2 regions of the Pseudomonas sediminis genome follow, and region 2 is predicted to be linked to the other one. Evidence: predicted binding sites of a transcription regulator. Region 2 holds the regulator's gene; the other holds the start of a gene.

Region 1 (10,421 bases), 1.3 Mb from region 2:
AGCGCAGCCTTGACCGCACTGCGATCAACCACTTCAGCGGCCTCACTGCGGTCAGCCTCGTCCAGTTCGGCCAGATAACGGGCGATCTGCGCCTCCAGCTTGCCTTGTTGACGCTTGAGCTTCGTCAGGCTCAGATGCTTGCGTTGCGACGCTACCGCCTGAAACTTGCTGCCATCGATGGCCACGAGTTGCCCGCTGATCAGCCCCACCTGGCGACAGAACCGGACGAAGGTGCGGCAGGTCGCCTGAAAAGCAGCGCTGTTGTCCTTGCGAAAATCAGCAATGGTCTTGAAATCCGGTGCCAATCGGCCCAGCAGCCACATCACCTCGACATTGCGTTGGCACTCAGCTTCCAGGCGCCGGGAGGAGCGGATGCGCTGGAAGTAACCGTACAGATAAAGCTTGAGTAGATCCGCTGGATCATAGCCAGGACGTCCAGTCTTGAGTGGTTCGGCCTTGCTGAAACCCAGAGCCTGCAGATCCAGGCGGGCGACATAGGCCTCGATCACCCGTACCAGGTGATCCTCCGGCACCAGCTCCTCCAATGTGGGAGGAAACAGGCTGCTTTGCTGACGACCTTCGCCCTGGATGTAGCCCATAAACGACAATGCCCCCATCGACTGATGGAGGCATTGTCTTCAGCTTGCTCTCAGACTGCTAGGTTTTCACACAGTCTGTGATTGCGGGGCTTTTCGTATGTCGCGATCAGACGCGGCGAGACGGGGAAAGCAGTTCGATCTTGTAACCGTCCGGGTCCTCGACGAAGGCCAGGATGCTCGTGCCGTGCTTCATCGGGCCCGGCTCGCGGGTGATCTTGCCGCCACGGCCGCGAATATCCTCGCAGGCCTTGTAGACATCCTCGACTTCCAGAGCGATATGGCCGTAGCCGGTGCCGAGCTCGTAGTGCTCGACGCCCCAGTTGTGGGTCAGCTCGATCACGCTGTTGTGCGCCTCGTCGCCGTAGCCGACGAAGGCCAGAGTGAACTGCCCATCCGGATAATCCTTACGGCGCAGCAGGGTCATGCCCAGCACTTCGGTGTAGAAGGCAATGGACTTGTCCAGATCGCCGACGCGCAGCATGGTGTGCAGCAGTCTCATCAGGTTGTACTCCTAAAAAGCAGAACCCCGGCACATGGCCGGGGTTCTTGTGGCGCAGGTGGCTGAGCTTAGACCAGCTTGCGACCCTTGCCTGCAGCAATACGCATACGCAGAGCGTTGAGCTTGATGAAGCCCGCCGCGTCCTGCTGGTTGTAGGCGCCGCCATCTTCCTCGAAGGTCGCGATATTGGCATCGAACAGCGAATCGTCGGACTTGCGGCCGGTGACGATGACGTTGCCTTTGTACAGCTTCAGGCGGACCACGCCGTTCACATTGGCTTGGGAGGCGTCGATCATCTGTTGCAGCATCAGACGCTCCGGGCTCCACCAGAAACCGTTATAGATCAGGCTGGCGTATTTCGGCATCAGCTCGTCTTTCAGGTGAGCCACTTCGCGGTCGAGGGTGATCGACTCGATAGCGCGGTGGGCCTTGAGCATGATGGTGCCGCCGGGGGTCTCATAGCAGCCACGGGATTTCATGCCGACGAAGCGGTTCTCGACGATGTCCAGACGGCCGATGCCGTTCTCGCCGCCGATGCGGTTCAGTTCGGCCAGCACGGTGGCCGGGGTCATGGCTTTGCCGTCGATGGCGACGATGTCACCGGCCTTGTAGGTCAGCTCGATATAGGTGGGGGTGTCCGGCGCCGCTTCCGGCGACTTGGTCCAACGCCACATGTCTTCTTCGTGCTCGGTCCAGGTGTCTTCGAGCACACCACCTTCATAGGAGATATGCAGCAGGTTGGCATCCATGGAGTACGGCGACTTCTTCTTGCCGTGACGCTCGATCGGGATGGCATGCTTCTCGGCGTAGTCCATCAGCTTCTCGCGCGACAGCAGGTCCCACTCGCGCCACGGGGCGATGACTTTCACGCCAGGCTTCAGCGCGTAGGCGCCCAGCTCGAAACGCACCTGGTCGTTGCCCTTGCCGGTAGCACCGTGGGAGATGGCGTCGGCGCCGGTCTCGTTGGCGATTTCGATCAGGCGCTTGGCGATCAGTGGACGGGCGATGGAAGTACCCAGCAGGTACTCGCCTTCATAGACGGTGTTGGCGCGGAACATCGGGTAGACGAAATCGCGGACGAACTCTTCGCGCAGGTCGTCGATGTAGATTTCCTTGACGCCCATTGCCTGAGCCTTGGCGCGGGCCGGCTCGACCTCTTCACCTTGGCCGAGATCGGCGGTGAAGGTCACCACTTCACAGTTGTAGGTATCTTGCAGCCACTTGAGGATCACCGAGGTGTCCAGGCCACCGGAATAGGCCAGAACTACCTTTTTGACGTCCGCCATGCCATCACTCCACGGGTTGTACGGTAAAACCCGTGATTCTACTGGCCTCGCGCCTCAATTTACAGGGGCGCGACAGCTTGTGATGACGAAGCGACGGGAAGAATCGGCTTTTTTGCTAGGAGGGCGTACTTCCGGCCGGGTCAACCGGGGGGCTTGGTGGAGCGGTCTGCGGGGCGCTCTGTACCGGGGCGTCCGACGCTGGCATACGATCCAGGCGCAGGGTCGCACGGCGATTCTTGGCGCGATTGGCTTCGTTGTTGTTCGGCACCAGCGGGTAGCGCTCGCCGTGAAAGCGCATGGTGATCTGCTCGACCGGTATGCCGCCGGCCACCAGATACTCCTGCACGGCCAGCGCGCGGCGGCGTGACAGGTCACGATTGGTCAGGCGATTGCCGCTGTTGTCGGCATGGCCGTCGATCTGGAAGCTGTTGATGGTGGGGTCAGCCTTGACGAAGTCGAGGACGATATCGAGCTTGGCCTTGGCCATCGGATCGAGATCAATGCCGCCACCGGGAAAGCCGATCTGCGCCTGGCGAATCTGATCGAAATTGACCGGCAGCAGCTTGGCGGTACAGGCCTGGTAATCATCATATGCCTTGTGAAACTTGACCGGCAGCAGCCGCACTTCCAGGTTATCGCCGCTATTGAGCGTGCGATGACGCACCACCGGGCTGCGCCCTTCGAGCAAGCCGGTTAGCAGGCGCGAGCCCTGCTCCTGCGAGCTGTTGAACGGCACCTCGCCATTACCGACGCTGACCACCCCCAGGTTGATATCGCCGCGCCCTGGCTGCCAGGGCGCCGCTGCAGCGAGCAAGGTCGCCGACCCCGCGCCCATCCAGCGCTCACGCGCCTTGAGACGAAAAGTGACCTGTTCGCCAGCACGGCGCACGAACTCACCACTGCCGAAATTGCTGATCGGCTGACTCAGGCGACATTCGAACTGATCGCCCTCGACCGTCCACTCCACCTTCTCCAGCCGTGTCTGGAAGCTGATGGCATGCGCTGGCAGGCACAAGGGCATGCCAACCAGCAGGCTGATCAGAAGGAAATTGGGCGCACGCACGACAGGCTCCACGACGGTTCACGGCATTCTCACGGGGTATCGGTCAGGCGCGCGGAAACTTGACACCCTGCGTGCGATTGTCGCGTCGGCGCGAGCGCGAACAGGCGCTTTTCAGTTACCATGCGGCCACGTTTTACCCGCCTGGAAGCCTCCATGTCCGACCGCCTGACTCTCCTGCGTCCCGATGACTGGCACATTCACCTGCGCGATGGCGCGGTGCTGCCACATACCGTCGGCGATGCCGCGCGCACTTTCGGCCGCGCCATCATCATGCCCAACCTGGTACCGCCGGTACGCAATGCCGCAGAGGCCGATGCCTATCGTCAGCGTATTCTCGCTGCACGCCCGGCTGGCAGCCGCTTCGAGCCGCTGATGGTGCTCTACCTCACCGACAACACCAGCCCCGAGGACGTGCGTGCGGCCAAGGCCAGCGGTTTCGTGCATGCCGCCAAGCTCTATCCGGCCGGCGCCACCACCAATTCCGACTCGGGCGTAACCAGCATCGACAAGATCTTCCCGGCCCTCGAAACTATGGCCGAAGTCGGCATGCTGCTGCTGGTACACGGCGAAGTGACTCGCGCCGAGATCGACGTGTTCGACCGCGAGAAAGCCTTCATCGACGAGCACCTCACCCGTGTGGTCGAGCGCTTCCCCACACTGAAGGTAGTGTTCGAGCACATCACCACCCGTGACGCCGTGCAGTTCGTCGAGGCCACCTCGGCCAACGTCGGCGCCACCATCACCGCGCATCACCTGCTGTACAACCGCAACCACATGCTGGTCGGCGGTATTCGCCCACACTTCTATTGCCTGCCGATTCTCAAGCGCACCGTGCACCAGGAGGCCCTGCTCGACGCCGCCACCAGTGGCAACGTCAAATTCTTCCTCGGCACCGACTCGGCACCGCACGTCAAGCATGCCAAGGAAGCCGCCTGCGGCTGCGCCGGCTGCTACACCGCCTATGCGGCCATCGAGCTGTATGCCGAAGCCTTCGAACAGCGCAACGCGCTGGACAAGCTGGAAGCCTTCGCCAGCTTCCACGGCCCGGACTTCTACGGCATGCCGCGCAACAGCGACAGCATCACCCTGGTGCGCGAAGAGTGGACCGTACCGGCCACCCTGCCCCTGGGCGACAACAGCGTCGTGCCGCTGCGCGCTGGCGAAACCCTGCGCTGGAAATTGCTGGAGGCTCAGGCGTGAGCGAAGACAACTACGACGACGAACTCGAGCCGAGCTTGCCGTCCGGCCCGCGCACGCCGATGGCGGCACGCTTTCGCGGCTACCTGCCGGTGGTGGTGGATGTGGAGACCGGCGGTTTCAACTGCGCCACCGATGCCCTGCTGGAAATCGCCGCGACCACCATCGCCATGGACGAGAGCGGCTTCCTCTACCCGGATCACACCCACTTCTTCCGCATCGAACCGTTCGAAGGCGCCAATATCGAACAAGCCGCGCTGGAATTCACCGGCATCAAGCTCGATCACCCGCTGCGCATGGCCGTCAGCGAGGAGCACGCGCTGGGGGAAATCTTCAAGGGCCTGCGCAAGTCGATCAAATCGGCTGGCTGCAAGCGCGCGATCCTGGTCGGCCACAACAGCAGCTTCGACCTGGGTTTCCTCAATGCTGCGGTGGCACGGTGCGGTATCAAGCGCAATCCCTTCCACCCCTTCTCTAGCTTCGACACCGCTACCCTCGCCGGTCTCGCTTATGGCCAGACCGTGCTGGCCAAAGCCTGCCAGACCGCTGGTATCGAGTTCGACGGCAAAGAAGCGCACTCGGCGCGCTACGACACCGAGAAGACCGCTGAGCTGTTCTGCGGCATCGTCAATCGCTGGAAGGAAATGGGCGGCTGGGACGAGTTCGATCAGTAACACGCAATCTCTCGCGTACATTAAAAAACCGGCCCAGGCCGGTTTTTTAATGTCTGGCCAACGGCCGAAAACCGTTCGTCAGGCACTGCGAGCATTCGCAATAGATCTTTGACAAGCATTCTCATTAACATTAGTATCCGACCCATCGAACAGAACCACCAAGACGAGCCTTGCTTATGTACGTCTGCCTCTGTGAAGGTGTCACCGATACTCAAATCCGCGATGCGGTCTACGAGGGCTGCTGCAGCTATCGTGAAGTACGCGGCACACTCGGCATCGCCAGCCAGTGTGGCAAGTGCGCTTGCCTGGCCAAGCAGGTCGTGCGCGAAACCATCGCCGAAGTGCAAAGCAGCCAAGCCTCGCTGGCCTACCCTGCAGGTTTCGTCGCAGCCTGAAACACGCCCCCGAAAATGAAAAAACCGGATCTCAGCATCCGGTTTTTTTTCATCCTCGAACAGCCATAGGATTACGTCAGGCCGTCGCGCTCCAGGTGGTCGAGGTCCACCGCCTCGCCCGGCTTGGCGTGCAGCTTGGCACGAATATCCTCGAAGATCGCGTCGTACTCGGCATGCGCCGACATGATCGGGCTATGGTTGGCGGGCAGACCATGCTTGGCCGTCAGCCGTGAAATCACGCTGGCGAAGTTGAATGCGGTATCGCGATGCATCTCAAAGACTTCTTCGAACGCCTTGCCGTCGATCTCGCCTACCAGGCGCCCGTGCAGCATGGGCCCCTCCTGCGGGTCCTCACGCACTTCATAGTAGAAATCGATGCTGTAACCGGGTTGACCGCTCTGGCCAGGAGGATTGCTGCGATGCAGATGGCCGGGTTCGAACATGGGTTCATTCCTTTGTCTTGATGCTGCGCGCACCCGGACGGGCGTATCCGCAGAGTCTAGCCCGCGACCCGCAGCCCTGCATGCATCATTTCAGTGCAAAGCCGAACTACCTGCCCTCTCCTGTACCAGCACCCAGGGCGCCACCACCACCGCCCACAGTTGCGGATCACGCGTGAGCAGATCTTCGGCACGTGAATCTTCGAACTTGCACAGCAGGCCTTGGTTCATCCATTGCGCAACTCGAACCTGATCGTTCTCGGCCACGGCCTGCGCGACCGCCACCAGATCCTGATTGCCCTCGACCCAGAGCAGCGCGCCACGAGCGAAGAATGGCTGCAGTTCCTGCCAGCGAATCGGCGCTGTCTCGCCGAGCAGCTTGGCATAGAGGGTGCTAGATTGATCCGTCATGGTGTGTCCCGTGTCGATGACTTTGAATGGTGGCGCGCAATGATAGCGCCGGCGGCATCCCAGGCAACCGCACGACGTTCAGCAGCCAGCCCAGGCCACGCCGTATTTCTATACATTCCTTGCAATTTAGCGACACCCCCGTGTTTCGCCTCCAACTGCCGGCTTTTCAAGGCGCAAATGCGCGCTCTACACTGTTCCGGTACAGTTGCCGGAGGCACTACCGGGGTTACAGACCCGGTTCTGCAGCTTCGGCCGCAAGAACTACAACAACGAAAACATAAGAGTGGAGCACTCATGAACAAGGCTAAGCAGATTTCCAAGCTGTTCGCGGCAATGGCACTGGCGGGGGCGGCCAGTTATTCGATGGCAGCCGACAACATCAAGATCGCCCTGGCTGGCCCGGTAACCGGCGCAGTTGCCCAGTACGGCGAAATGCAGTTCATCGGCGCCAAGATGGCCATCGAGCAGATCAACAAGGCTGGCGGCGTGAATGGCGCCCAGCTCGAAGGCGTGGTCTACGACGACGCCTGCGATCCCAAGCAGGCCGTTGCCGTGGCTAACAAGATCGTCAACGACGGCGTCAAGTTCGTGGTTGGCCACCTGTGCTCCAGCTCCACTCAGCCGGCCTCGGACATCTACGAAGACGAAGGCATCCTGATGATCACCGCGGCCTCCACCAGCCCGGACATCACCGCTCGCGGTTACGAACTGGTGTTCCGCACCATCGGCCTGGACAGCCTGCAAGGCCCGACCGCAGGCAACTTCATCGCTGACCACATCAAGCCGAAGACCGTTGCCGTCATCCACGACAAGCAGCAGTACGGTGAAGGCATCGCCACTGCAGTCAAGCAGACCCTGGAAAGCAAAGGCGTGAAGGTTTCCCTGTTCGAAGGCATCAACGCCGGCGACAAGGACTTCTCCGCACTGATCGCCAAGCTCAATCAAGCGGGCGTCGATTTCGTCTACTACGGCGGCTACCACCCGGAACTGGGCCTGCTGCTGCGCCAGACCAAAGAGCGCGGCCTGAACGTCAAGTTCATGGGTCCGGAAGGCGTCGGCAACTCCGAAATCTCCGCCATTGCCGGCCCGGCTTCCGAAGGTCTGCTGGTAACCCTGCCGAAGTCCTTCGACCAGGATCCGAAGAACCAGGCGCTGGTAGAAGCCTTCAAGGCCAAGAACGAAGACTCGAGCGGTCCGTTCGTGTTCCCGGCCTACGCTGCTGTTCAGGTGATCGCCGAAGGCATCGAGAAAGCCGGCGACACCGATACCGCCAAGGTAGCAGCTGCGCTGCGCTCCAACAGCTTCGACACTCCCACCGGCACCCTGGCCTTCGACGAGAAGGGCGACCTGAAGGACTTCAGCTTCGTGGTGTACGAGTGGCACCAGGACGGCACCAAGTCCGAAGCCAAGTAAGCTTCCCGTCTGAGCCAAAGCCCACTGCGCGAGCAGTGGGCTTTGTTTATTAGAAGAATTCCGGCCTCGCGCTGCGCCACAAGCGCCGCTTTACGCAAGCGCCCAGGAGTTAGGCAATGCCTGATCTTTATCACTACCTGCAACAGTTGCTCAATGGCCTGACCATTGGCAGCACCTATGCCCTGATCGCCATCGGCTACACCATGGTCTACGGCATCATCGGCATGATCAACTTCGCCCACGGCGAGGTTTACATGATTGGCTCGTACGTAGCCTTCACCGTTATCGCCGGCCTCGCCATGTTCGGCCTGGAAGCAGTGCCCTTCGTGATGATCGCGGCCTTCGCCGCCACCATGATCGTCACCAGCGCCTACGGTTACAGCATCGAACGGGTGGCCTATCGCCCCCTGCGCGGTGGCAACCGCCTGATCCCACTGATCTCCGCGATCGGTATGTCGATTTTCCTGCAGAACGCCGTGTTGCTTTCGCAGGACTCCAAGGACAAGGCCATCCCCAGCCTGCTGCCGGGCAACTTCATCCTTGGTGAAAGCGCGGCCAACGGCGTGGTGGTGTCCTACATGCAGGTGCTGATCTTCATCGTCACCTTCGTCACCATGATCGCGCTGACCCTGTTCATCTCGCGTTCGCGTCTGGGCCGCGCCTGCCGCGCCTGCGCCGAAGACCTGAAGATGGCCAACCTGCTCGGTATCAATACCAACAACATCATTGCCCTGACCTTCGTCATCGGTGCGGCACTGGCTGCCATCGCCTCTGTACTGCTGGGCATGAACTACGGCGTGATCAACCCGCACCTTGGCTTCCTCGCCGGCATCAAGGCCTTCACCGCTGCGGTACTCGGTGGTATCGGCAGCATTCCTGGCGCGGTGCTCGGCGGCCTGCTGCTGGGCGTGGCTGAAGCCTTCGGCGCCGATATCTTCGGTGATCAATACAAGGACGTCGTGGCATTCAGCCTGCTGGTGCTGGTGCTGCTGTTCCGCCCGACCGGCATCCTCGGCCGTCCTGAGGTGGAAAAAGTATGAGCACCGCCATTACCAAGAATCTCAAATCCGCGATTTTCAGCGCCCTGCTGGTGCTGATCATCTCCTACCCGGTTCTGGGCCTGAAACTCTCCACCGTCGGCATCAGCCTGCGCGTGGAAGGCGCCACCGCCTTCGAACTCTGGTGTATCGGCGGCGCTGCTACGCTGATTTTCCTTTGGCAATTGCTGCGCGACCGGCTGACCCCGGCCTGGGCCAAGCTGCCCAAACTGCCCAGCGGTTCCGGTGAGATCGGTAACTTCCTCACCCTGCCTTCCACCCAGCGCTGGATCATTCTGGCGATGGTCATGGTGGCACTGGTTTGGCCGTTCTTCGCCAGCCGCGGCTCGGTGGATATCGCCACGCTGATCCTGATCTACGTGATGCTCGGCCTCGGCCTGAACATCGTGGTCGGTCTGGCCGGTCTGCTCGACCTGGGTTACGTCGGTTTCTACGCCGTAGGCGCCTACAGCTACGCGATCCTGGCTCACTACTTCGGCCTGGGCTTCTGGATCTGCCTGCCGCTGGCCGGCATGATGGCGGCGCTGTTCGGCTTCCTGCTGGGCTTCCCGGTACTACGCCTGCGCGGTGACTACCTGGCCATCGTGACCCTCGGTTTCGGCGAGATCATCCGTATCCTGCTGCGCAACCTCACCGAGTACACCGGCGGCCCCAACGGCCTGAGCATCGCCAACGAGAACAAACCGACCCTGTTCGGTCTGTCCTTCGAGCGCCGTGTGCCGGCCGATATGCCGACCTTTCATGGCTACTTCGAAATCGCCTACAACTCGCAGTACAAGGTGATCTTCCTCTATCTGATCGCCCTGCTGCTGGTGCTGCTGACCCTGTTTCTGGTCAACCGCCTGCTGCGTATGCCGATCGGCCGTGCCTGGGAAGCGCTGCGTGAAGACGAGATTGCCTGCCGTGCGCTGGGCCTGAACCCGACCGTGATCAAGCTCTCGGCCTTCACCATCGGTGCCAGCTTGGCCGGTTTCGCCGGCAGCTTCTTCGCTGCCCGTCAGGGCCTGGTGACGCCGGAGTCGTTCACCTTCATCGAGTCGGCGATGATCCTCGCTATCGTCGTGCTGGGTGGCATGGGTTCACAGCTGGGCGTGATTCTCGCGGCCATCATCATGGTGATGCTGCAGGAGATGCGTGAGCTGAGCGAGTACCGCATGCTGTTCTTCGGTCTGGTCATGATCTTCATGATGATCTGGCGCCCGCAAGGGTTGCTGCCGATGCAACGTCCCCACCTGGAGCTGAAGCGATGAGCCGCACGATTCTCGAAGTAAGCGGCCTGTCCATGCGTTTCGGCGGCCTGCTGGCCGTCAACGGGGTGGGCCTGAACGTCAAGGAAAAGCAGGTGGTCTCTATGATCGGCCCGAATGGTGCCGGCAAGACCACCGT
Region 2 (10,421 bases):
GGGGCATGGCGCGGCGGGGCAGGTGATCCAGGCCTTCGGCGAGGTGGTGATCGGCGGCAACTACGTGGTCGGTATCGTGGTGTTCGCCATCCTCATGATCATCAACTTCGTGGTGGTCACCAAGGGTGCCGGGCGTATCTCCGAAGTGAGCGCGCGTTTCACCCTGGATGCCATGCCCGGCAAGCAGATGGCCATCGACGCCGACCTCAATGCCGGCCTCATCGACCAGGTCGAGGCCAAGAAGCGCCGCAGCGAAGTGGCGCAGGAGGCCGACTTCTACGGTTCCATGGACGGTGCCAGCAAGTTCGTCCGCGGTGACGCCATCGCCGGCTTGCTGATCCTGTTCATCAACCTCATCGGCGGTATCGCCATCGGCGTGCTGCAGCACAGCCTGGCCTTCTCCGACGCCGGCAAGGTCTACACCCTGCTGACCATCGGTGACGGCCTGGTGGCGCAGATTCCTTCCCTGTTGCTGTCCACGGCAGCGGCGGTGATGGTGACCCGCGTGTCCACCTCCGAGGACATGGGCGCGCAGGTCAACCGGCAGATGTTCGCCTCGCCGCGTGCGCTGGCCGTGGCCGCAGCGATCATGATCGCCATGGGCCTGGTGCCGGGCATGCCGCACTTTTCCTTCATCGGCCTGGGCCTGATCGCCGCCGGTGGCGCGTACTGGATCGCCCATCGCCAGCGCAAGGCCAAGGAAGAGGAGGTCAAGGAGGTCCAGCGTCAGCAGGAGCTGCTGCCGGCGCAGAAGGCCCAGGAGGTCAAGGAACTGGGCTGGGATGACGTCACCCCGGTGGACATGGTCGGCCTGGAGGTGGGCTATCGCCTGATTCCGCTGGTCGATCGCAACCAGGGCGGCCAACTGCTGGCGCGGATCAAGGGCGTGCGCAAGAAGCTCTCGCAGGAAATGGGCTTTCTCATGCCCTCGGTGCACATCCGCGATAACCTCGACCTGGCGCCCAACGCCTATCGCCTGACGCTGATGGGCGTCAGCGTCGCCGAGGCGGAGGTCTATCCCGACCGGGAACTGGCGATCAACCCCGGCCAGGTGTTCGGCCCGCTCAATGGGATCGCCGCCAAGGATCCGGCGTTCGGCCTGGAGGCGGTATGGATCGACCCCAGCCAGCGTGATCAGGCGCAATCGCTCGGCTACACCGTGGTCGACGCCAGTACGGTGGTCGCGACTCACCTCAACCAGATCCTGCACAAGCACGCCCACGAGTTGCTCGGTCACGAGGAAGTGCAACAGCTCATGCAGTTGCTGGCCAAGAGCTCGCCCAAGCTGGCCGAGGAGCTGGTGCCGGGGCTGGTGTCGCTGTCGACCCTGCTCAAGGTGTTGCAGGCACTGCTGCAGGAGCAGGTGCCGGTACGCGATATCCGCACCATCGCCGAGGCGATCGCCAACGTCGCGCCGAAGAGTCAAGATCCCGCCGCGATGGTCGCCGCAGTCCGCGTGTCGCTGGCCCGCGCAATCGTGCAAAGCATTGTGGGACTAGAGCCGGAGCTGCCTGTGATCACCCTGGAGCCAAGGTTGGAACAGATATTGCTGAACAGTCTGCAGAAGGCCGGTCAGGGCAGCGAGGATGGCATCCTCCTCGAGCCCGGCATGGCTGAAAAGCTGCAGCGTTCCCTGGTGGATGCGGCGCAGCGCCAGGAAATGCTCGGCAAACCGGTGATCCTGCTGGTGGCCGGTCCGATCCGGGCGATGCTCTCGCGCTTCGCGCGGCTGGCGGTACCCAGCATGCACGTGCTGGCGTACCAGGAAATTCCGGACAACAAGCAGGTCACCATAGTCGCTACGGTTGGCCAGAACTGAGGTAAAGGGTCATGCAGGTCAAACGCTTCTTCGCCGCCGATATGCGGACCGCCATGAAACTGGTGCGTGACGAACTGGGCGCCGATGCCTCGATCATCGGCAACCGCCGCGTGGCTGGCGGTGTGGAGCTGACGGCTGCGCTGGATTACCAGGCGCCGGCCCCGGCACGCCCGAACCCGGCGCTGGAAGCCGAATTGCGCAAGACCCAGGCGCGCATCGCCAGCGCCCAGGCCGAGCTGACCACCCGTGCCGAACAGGATGCCGGCAAGGATCGCCAGTTGTTCGCCAACGAGTCGCTGCTGGCGCCCGAGCTGCCGGCGACGCCGGTCAAGCCGCAGCGCCCGCTCGAGGCGCCTGTCGCCGCTGCACCGGCGGTCGATCCCCGGGCCCTGGACGCGATGCGCTTCGAGCTGCATGGCCTGCGTGAGCTGATCGAAGTCCAGCTGGGGTCCATCGCCTGGGGGCAGTTGCAGAATCGTCGTCCGCAGCAGGCCAACCTCTGGCGCCGCCTGCAGCGCATGGGCCTGTCGGCCGAGCTGTCGCAAGCCCTGCTGAGCAAGGTGGCCGGTGTGGCCGAGCCGCGTCAGGCCTGGCGCATGCTGCTGGCCCACCTGGCTCACGCGATCAGGACGCCCAAGGTCGAGCCGCTGGAAGAGGGTGGGGTGATCGCCCTGGTCGGTCCGGCCGGCATGGGCAAGACCACCACGCTGGCCAAGCTGGCTGCGCGCTACGTGCTTAAGTACGGCGCGCAGCAGGTCGCTCTGGTGAGCATGGACAGCTATCGTATTGGCGCACAGGAGCAACTGAAGACGCTTGGGCGTATCCTTGGCGTATCGGTGACCCAGGTCGATCCCGGTCAGTCTCTGCTGCAGGCTCTGACGCCGCTGGCCAAGAAACGCGTGGTGCTGGTCGACACCGCAGGCCTGCCGGGTAACGATCCGGCACTGCGTCTGCAGCTGGAGAGCCTGGCGTCGCCACGCATCAAGTCGAAGAATTATCTGGTTTTGGCGGCAACGAGTCAGAACCAAGTGCTCAAGGCGGCCTACCATAGTTACAAGCGCTGCGGACTTTCTGGTTGCATACTGACCAAGCTGGACGAGGCTGCGAGCCTGGGCGAGGTATTGGGTCTGGCTATAGGCCAGCATCTGCCGGTAGCCTATGTGACAGACGGGCCGCGCATTCCGGATGACCTGCAGGTACCGCGCAGCCACCAGCTGGTCAGCCGCGCAGTGGGCCTGCAGTCTGCGGAGGAGCCGAGTGAGGACGCCATGGCGCAGTTGTTCGCCGGGCTCTATCACCAGCCCGCGCAGCGCGCCGGCTGAACGGCGACAATGTTGCACCCTCTCGCGCATGAGCGCGGGAGTGAACGGCCTGATGGTCAAGTCGAAGTTAGACAAGGTGTAGAAAGAACATGGGTATGCATCCCGTACAGGTGATTGCGGTGACCGGCGGCAAGGGTGGCGTCGGCAAGACCAATGTGTCGGTGAATCTGTCCATGGCCCTGGCCGACCTCGGTCGGCGGGTGATGCTGATGGACGCCGACCTGGGGCTGGCCAACGTCGACGTGCTGCTGGGGCTCACACCCAAGCGCACCCTGGCCGATGTGATCGCCGGCGAGTGCGATCTGCGTGACGTGCTGCTGCAGGGGCCGGGCGGCATTCGCATCGTGCCGGCCGCGTCGGGCACGCAGAGCATGGTCAGCCTCACGCCGATGCAGCATGCCGGGCTGATCCAGGCATTCAGCGACATCAGCGAAAACCTCGATGTCCTGGTGATCGACACCGCCGCCGGTATCGGCGATGCGGTGGTCAGCTTCGTCCGGGCGGCGCAGGAAATCCTCGTGGTGGTGTGCGACGAACCGACCTCCATCACCGATGCCTACGCCCTGATCAAGCTGCTCAACCGTGACCATGGCATCAGCCGTTTCCGCGTCCTGGCCAACATGGCTCACAGTCCGCAGGAAGGGCGCAATCTCTTTGCTAAGCTGACCAAGGTGACGGATCGTTTTCTTGATGTCGCCCTGCAGTATGTCGGCGCCGTGCCCTACGACGAGTGCGTGCGCAAGGCCGTGCAGAAGCAGCGTGCCGTCTATGAGGCGTTCCCACGATCCAAGTGCGCCCTGGCGTTCAAGGCGATTGCTCAGAAGGTCGACACCTGGCCGTTGCCGGCCAACCCCCGCGGCCATCTGGAGTTCTTCGTCGAGCGTCTGGTGCAGCAACCGACGGCTGACAGTGCCGTATGACAGCAGCTTCTGGACTTCGTATGTACAACAAGGCGCAGGCGCAGGACTCCCAGCACCAGTTGATCGAGCGCTATGCCTCCCTGGTCAAGCGCATCGCCTACCACCTGCTGGCACGCCTGCCAGCCAGCGTGCAGGTCGATGATCTGATCCAGGCGGGGATGATCGGGCTGCTCGAGGCCTCGCGCAAATACGACTCCAGCAAGGGTGCCAGTTTCGAAACCTTCGCCGGCATCCGCATTCGCGGTGCCATGCTCGACGAGGTACGCAAGGGCGATTGGGCGCCGCGTTCCGTGCACCGTAACAGCCGTATGGTCAGCGATGCGATTCGTGCAGTCGAAGCCCGAACCGGGCGCGACGCTAAAGATCACGAGGTTGCTGCCGAACTCCAATTGAGTCTGGAGGATTACTACGGCATTCTTGGCGACACTTTGGGCAGCCGCCTGTTCAGCTTCGACGACCTCTTGCAGGATGGCGAGCACGGCGGGTTGCACGAAGACGCCGGGCACACCCACCTCGAACCTTCGCGGGACCTCGAAGACGAACGCTTTCAGGCGGCTTTGGCCGAGGCCATCGCCGGTTTGCCCGAGCGTGAACGTCTCGTGCTGGCGCTGTATTACGATGAAGAACTGAACTTGAAAGAAATCGGTGAAGTGCTGGGGGTTAGCGAGTCACGTGTGAGCCAACTGCACAGTCAGTGCGCGGCACGCCTGCGCTCGCGACTGAGTGAATGGCGCGCAGGCTGAACAGCGGCGTACTCGCAGGCGGAAGCGGTTTCTCGATTAAAGGACGTAGTTGCAAGCGCAATACGTTTGGGACTGTACGGAGGTCGACTTGGACAAGAACATGAAAATCCTCATCGTTGACGATTTCTCGACGATGCGACGGATCATCAAGAACCTCTTGCGGGACTTGGGTTTCACCAACACCGCAGAAGCCGATGACGGCACGTCGGCGCTGCCGATGCTGCAGAGCGGCAGCTTCGACTTTCTGGTGACCGACTGGAACATGCCCGGCATGACCGGTATCGACTTGCTGCGCGCCGTTCGCGCCGACGAGCGTCTCAAGCACCTGCCGGTGCTGATGGTGACCGCCGAAGCCAAGCGCGACCAGATCATCGAGGCGGCTCAGGCCGGCGTGAATGGCTACGTGGTCAAACCCTTCACCGCCCAGGTGCTGAAGGAAAAGATCGAGAAGATCTTCGAGCGAGTCAACGGCTGATGTCGGCCGCGAGGGTGCTATGGAACATGATGACTCCACGATGGGTGACCTCGAGTCGACCCTGAAAAACAACGCCCGTGACCTGGTCGATAGCCTCGAACAAGGCAATTTCGGCGCCGCGGTGCAACTGATCAACGAACTCAACAAGGTCCGTGATCGCGGGCTCTATCACGAGGTCGGCAAGCTGACCCGTGAGCTGCACAACGCCATCGTCAACTTTCAGATCGACCCGCGCATGCCGCATGCGCAGGAGCTGTCGCAGATCGCCGATGCGACCGAACGCCTGAACTACGTCGTTACCCAGACCGAGAGGGCGGCTAACCGCACCATGGACCTGGTGGAGCAGAGCGCTCCGCTGGTCAATGACCTGAGCGATGAGGCGCAGAGCCTGAGCGCCGAATGGGGCCGTTTCATGCGTCGCGAGATGGGCGCCGAAGGGTTCCGCGAGCTGGCCAAGCGCGTCGAGCTGTTCCTGGCGCGCAGTGAGCGTGACGGCGCCAAACTGTCCAATCACCTCAACGACATTCTGCTGGCGCAGGACTATCAGGACCTCACCGGGCAGGTGATCAAGCGGGTCACCCAGCTGGTGACCGAGGTGGAAGGCAACCTGCTCAAGCTGATGCTGATGGCCAGCCAGGTCGACCGTTTTGCCGGCATTCAGCATGACCACGAAGCGTTGCGTGCCGAACAGGAAAAAATAAAAGAGCCATCGCGGGGTGAAGGTCCGCAGATTCATGCCGATAAGCGTGATGACGTTGCCTCCAGTCAGGACGATGTCGACGACCTGCTGTCCAGCCTAGGGTTCTAAGGAGCACACAATATGAGCTTCGGCGCCGATGAAGAGATCCTCCAGGACTTCCTGGTAGAGGCCGGCGAGATTCTCGAACAGTTGTCCGAGCAGTTGGTCGAGCTGGAAAGCCGGCCGGACGACATGAACCTGCTCAACGCCATCTTTCGCGGTTTCCATACCGTCAAGGGCGGAGCGGGCTTCCTCCAGCTCAACGAGCTGGTGGAGTGCTGCCACATAGCCGAGAACGTGTTCGACATCCTGCGCAAGGGTGAGCGTCGCGTCGACTCGGAGCTGATGGACGTGGTGCTCGAGGCTCTTGATGCAGTCAACGGCATGTTCGGCGAGGTGCGCGAGCGCCGCGAGCCGACGCCTGCCACGCCGGAACTGCTGGCCGCGCTGGCGCGCCTGGCTGAACCGGCTGGTGCCGAGCCGGCGCCTGCGCCGGTCGTGGCAGCCGCGCCGGAACCCGAGCCGGAGCCTGAGCCGGTTGCGGCTGCTGCGGCATCCGGCGACATCACCGACAGCGAGTTCGAACAGCTGCTCGACGCCCTGGGCGATGCCCCGGCCGTGGAAGCGGCGGCGCCTGCCAGTGACGACATCACCGACGACGAGTTCGAGTCGCTGCTCGACCAGTTGCATGGCAAGGGGCAGTTCAGTGGCCCGGTCGAGACGCCTGCCAGCACCGCCAGTGCTGCCGCACCGGCGCCGGCGCCTGCCAGTGACGACATCACCGACGATGAATTCGAGGCGTTGCTCGACCAGCTGCACGGCAAGGGGCAGTTCTCCGGCCCGGCCGAAACCGCCGCGCCAGCCGTCGCTGCCAGCGAACCGCCGGCGCCTGCCGGTGATGACATCACCGACGACGAGTTCGAGTCGCTGCTCGATCAGTTGCACGGCAAGGGCAAGTTCGTGCCGCCGAGTGAGCCGGCTGCTCCCGCTCCGGCAGCGAAACCGGCTGCACCTGTAGCCAAGCCCGCCGCAGCGGCCAAAGCTGCTGCACCTGCTGCACCTGCTGCGCCCGCCAAGCCGGCCGCTCCAGCCAAGGCCGAGCCCGCTGCTGGCCGCGCCGCAGCCGCGCCGGCACCTGCTGGTGACAAGGCACCGGCGGCGAGCGAAGCGGAAACCACCGTACGCGTCGACACCGCGCGCCTCGACGAGATCATGAACATGGTCGGCGAGCTGGTGCTGGTGCGTAACCGCCTGGTACGCCTGGGTCTCAACAGCGGCGATGAGGCGATGTCCAAGGCGGTGTCGAACCTCGACGTGGTCACTGCGGACCTGCAGACCTCGGTGATGAAGACCCGCATGCAGCCGATCAAGAAGGTGTTCGGCCGCTTCCCGCGTCTGGTCCGCGATCTGGCGCGCAACCTGAAGAAAGAGATCAACCTCGAGCTGGTGGGCGAAGAGACCGACCTCGACAAGAACCTCGTCGAGGCCCTGGCCGACCCGCTGGTGCACTTGGTGCGCAACGCCGTCGACCATGGCGTGGAAACGCCGGAGGAGCGCGAGAAGGCCGGCAAGGCCCGTGCCGGTCGTGTGGTGCTGTCCGCCGAGCAGGAAGGGGATCACATCCTGCTGTCGATCACCGACGACGGCAAGGGCATGGATGCCGACGTGCTGCGCGCCAAGGCCGTGGAAAAGGGCCTGCTGGACAAGGACGCGGCGGATCGCCTGAACGAGTTCGAATGCTACAACCTGATCTTCGCCCCGGGCTTCTCGACCAAGACCGAGATTTCCGACGTGTCCGGCCGTGGTGTCGGCATGGATGTGGTCAAGACCAAGATCACCCAGCTCAACGGCACGGTGAACGTGTTCTCGCAGAAGGGTCAGGGCTCGAAGATCATCATCAAGGTGCCGCTGACCCTGGCGATCATGCCCACGCTGATGGTGATGCTGGAAAACCAGGCATTCGCCTTCCCGCTGGTCAACGTCAACGAGATCTTCCACCTCGACCTGTCGCGCACCAACGTGGTCGATGGCCAGGAAGTGGTGATCGTGCGTGACAAGGCGCTGCCGCTGTTCTATCTCAAGCGTTGGCTGGTACCGCAGGCCTTCCAGGAGGAACAGCGCGAAGGTCACGTGGTGATCCTCACCGTGGGCAGCCAGCGCATCGGTTTTGTCGTCGATCAATTGGTGGGTCAGGAAGAAGTGGTAATCAAGCCACTGGGCAAGATGCTGCAGGGCACTCCGGGCATGTCCGGGGCGACCATCACCGGCGACGGTCGCATCGCGCTGATTCTCGACGTACCGAGCATGCTCAAGCGCTACGCTCGGCGTTTCTGATGGTTTTGCGGCACGGGCCGAAGCCCGTGCCGTCTAGGAGTGTTTATGACTGTCAAGGTCTTGGTGGTGGACGATTCCGGCTTCTTCCGCCGGCGTGTTTCGGAAATTCTGTCTGCCGATTCCAGTATTCAGGTGGTAGGGACGGCCACCAACGGACGTGAAGCCATCGATCAGGCATTGGCGCTCAAGCCCGATGTGATCACCATGGATTACGAGATGCCGATGATGGACGGCATCACTGCGGTTCGAAACATCATGCAGCGCTGCCCGACGCCAGTGTTGATGTTCTCTTCGCTGACCCACGAAGGCGCCCGCGTGACGCTTGATGCGTTGGACGCCGGTGCGGTGGATTTTCTGCCGAAGAACTTCGAAGACATCTCGCGTAACCCTGAGAAGGTCAAGCAGATGCTCTGCGAGAAGGTGCATAGCATCGCGCGCAGCAACCGTCGTTTCAGCTCGGCTGCGGTGGCTCCGGCGCCGACTGCGGCGAGCCCGAGTGCGGCGCCGATTAGTCGCCCGGCCGTTTCGACGCGGCCTGCGGTTCCCGTTCCCGCAGCTCCTGCACGTACCGGTGGTGGGGCAGCGGTTTCGTCTGCACCCAAGCGCAAGGCTTACAAACTGGTGGCCATTGGCACCTCTACTGGTGGCCCGGTGGCGCTGCAGCGTGTATTGACACAGCTGCCAGCCAACTTCCCGGCACCGCTGGTGCTGATCCAGCACATGCCAGCGGCCTTCACCAAGGCCTTCGCCGAGCGCCTGGACAAGCTGTGCCGCATTCAGGTCAAGGAGGCTGAGGACGGCGATATTCTGCGCCCTGGCCTGGCGCTGCTGGCGCCTGGTGGCAAGCAGATGATGGTCGATGCGCGCGGCGCGATAAAAATCCTGCCGGGTGACGAGCGCCTCAACTACAAACCCTGCGTCGATATCACCTTCGGCTCGGCCGCCAAGTCCTATGGCGACAAGGTGCTTGCCGTGGTGCTGACCGGCATGGGCGCCGACGGCCGTGAGGGCGCGCGCCTGCTCAAGCAGGGCGGCAGTCAGGTGTGGGCGCAGGACGAGGCCAGTTGCGTGATCTATGGCATGCCCATGGCCGTGGTCAAGGCCAATCTGGCGGATGCCGTCTATGGCCTGGATGACATCGGCCGGCACCTGACCGAGGCTTGCCAGTGACCCAGGTTAAGTGTGGAACCCGCGCATGGATGTACTGAGCCTAATCGGCGTCATCCTGGCGTTCGTCGCCATTCTGGGTGGCAATTACCTGGAAGGGGGCAGCGCCGGAGCGTTGCTCAACGGTCCGGCGGCGCTGATCGTCATCGGTGGCACATTGGGCGCGGCTTTTCTGCAGGCGCCGGTGCAGGTGTTCAAGCGCGCGATGAGCATCATGCGCTGGATATTTTTCCCGCCTCGTATCGATCTGGTAGGTGGCATCAATCGTGTGACCGGCTGGAGCATGGTGGCGCGCAAGGAAGGCCTGCTCGGTCTCGAGGCGGTGGCCGATGCCGAGCCTGACCCTTATGCGCGCAAAGGCCTGCAGTTGCTGGTCGATGGCGCCGAGCCGGAATCCATTCGTAGCATTCTCGAGGTCGATCTCTATACCCAGGAGGTGCGCGATTTCCAGGCTGCAAAGGTGTTCGAGAGCATGGGCGGCTATGCGCCGACCATTGGCATCATCGGCGCGGTAATGGGCCTGATCCACGTGATGGGGAACCTGGCTGATCCCAGCATGCTCGGCAGTGGCATTGCCGTGGCGTTCGTTGCCACCATCTACGGTGTCGGTTTTGCCAACCTGCTGCTGCTACCGATAGGCAACAAGCTCAAGTCCATCGCGCTGCGCCAGTCGCGTTACCGCGAGATGCTCCTCGAAGGCATCCTGTCCATCGCCGAGGGTGAGAATCCGCGCTCCATCGAACTGAAGCTGCAAGGCTTCATGGACTGATGGAGGTATGGCATGGCGCGCAGGCGGCATCATGAGGAGCACGAGAATCACGAGCGTTGGCTGGTCTCCTATGCCGACTTCATCACCTTGCTGTTCGCCTTTTTCGTGGTGATGTACTCGATTTCCTCGATCA

What was found. Region 2 encodes FliA, which starts transcription of late flagellar genes. Its sites were predicted from a motif close to CTAAAGTTTNNNNNNNNNNNGCCGNTAA; they were not measured.
Region 1: a site for FliA is predicted at 3,484-3,511, ahead of AAEQ75_RS01265 (flagellar protein MotY). Genes of this name have one in related genera too.

The regions. Positions count from the first base shown of each region.
Region 1 covers NZ_CP154631.1:251,744-262,164, forward strand. Annotated here, with positions in the region: partial or broken gene AAEQ75_RS01250 (IS1182 family transposase) at 1-599, opposite strand, end outside; gene gloA (lactoylglutathione lyase) at 706-1,098, opposite strand; gene AAEQ75_RS01260 (argininosuccinate synthase) at 1,167-2,384, opposite strand; gene AAEQ75_RS01265 (flagellar protein MotY) at 2,500-3,447, opposite strand; gene pyrC (dihydroorotase) at 3,601-4,647, shown strand; gene rnt (ribonuclease T) at 4,644-5,318, shown strand; gene AAEQ75_RS01280 (bacterioferritin-associated ferredoxin) at 5,495-5,713, shown strand; gene AAEQ75_RS01285 (DUF5064 family protein) at 5,785-6,156, opposite strand; gene AAEQ75_RS01290 (DUF2288 domain-containing protein) at 6,247-6,564, opposite strand; gene AAEQ75_RS01295 (branched-chain amino acid ABC transporter substrate-binding protein) at 6,859-7,977, shown strand; gene livH (high-affinity branched-chain amino acid ABC transporter permease LivH) at 8,094-9,017, shown strand; gene AAEQ75_RS01305 (high-affinity branched-chain amino acid ABC transporter permease LivM) at 9,014-10,285, shown strand; gene livG (high-affinity branched-chain amino acid ABC transporter ATP-binding protein LivG) at 10,282-10,421, shown strand, end outside.
Region 2 covers NZ_CP154631.1:3,557,462-3,567,882, forward strand. Annotated here, with positions in the region: gene flhA (flagellar biosynthesis protein FlhA) at 1-1,819, shown strand, start outside; gene flhF (flagellar biosynthesis protein FlhF) at 1,831-3,141, shown strand; gene fleN (flagellar synthesis regulator FleN) at 3,231-4,061, shown strand; gene fliA (RNA polymerase sigma factor FliA) at 4,058-4,804, shown strand; gene AAEQ75_RS16730 (chemotaxis response regulator CheY) at 4,905-5,279, shown strand; gene AAEQ75_RS16735 (protein phosphatase CheZ) at 5,299-6,087, shown strand; gene AAEQ75_RS16740 (chemotaxis protein CheA) at 6,100-8,352, shown strand; gene AAEQ75_RS16745 (protein-glutamate methylesterase/protein-glutamine glutaminase) at 8,398-9,522, shown strand; gene AAEQ75_RS16750 (flagellar motor protein) at 9,548-10,288, shown strand; gene motD (flagellar motor protein MotD) at 10,301-10,421, shown strand, end outside.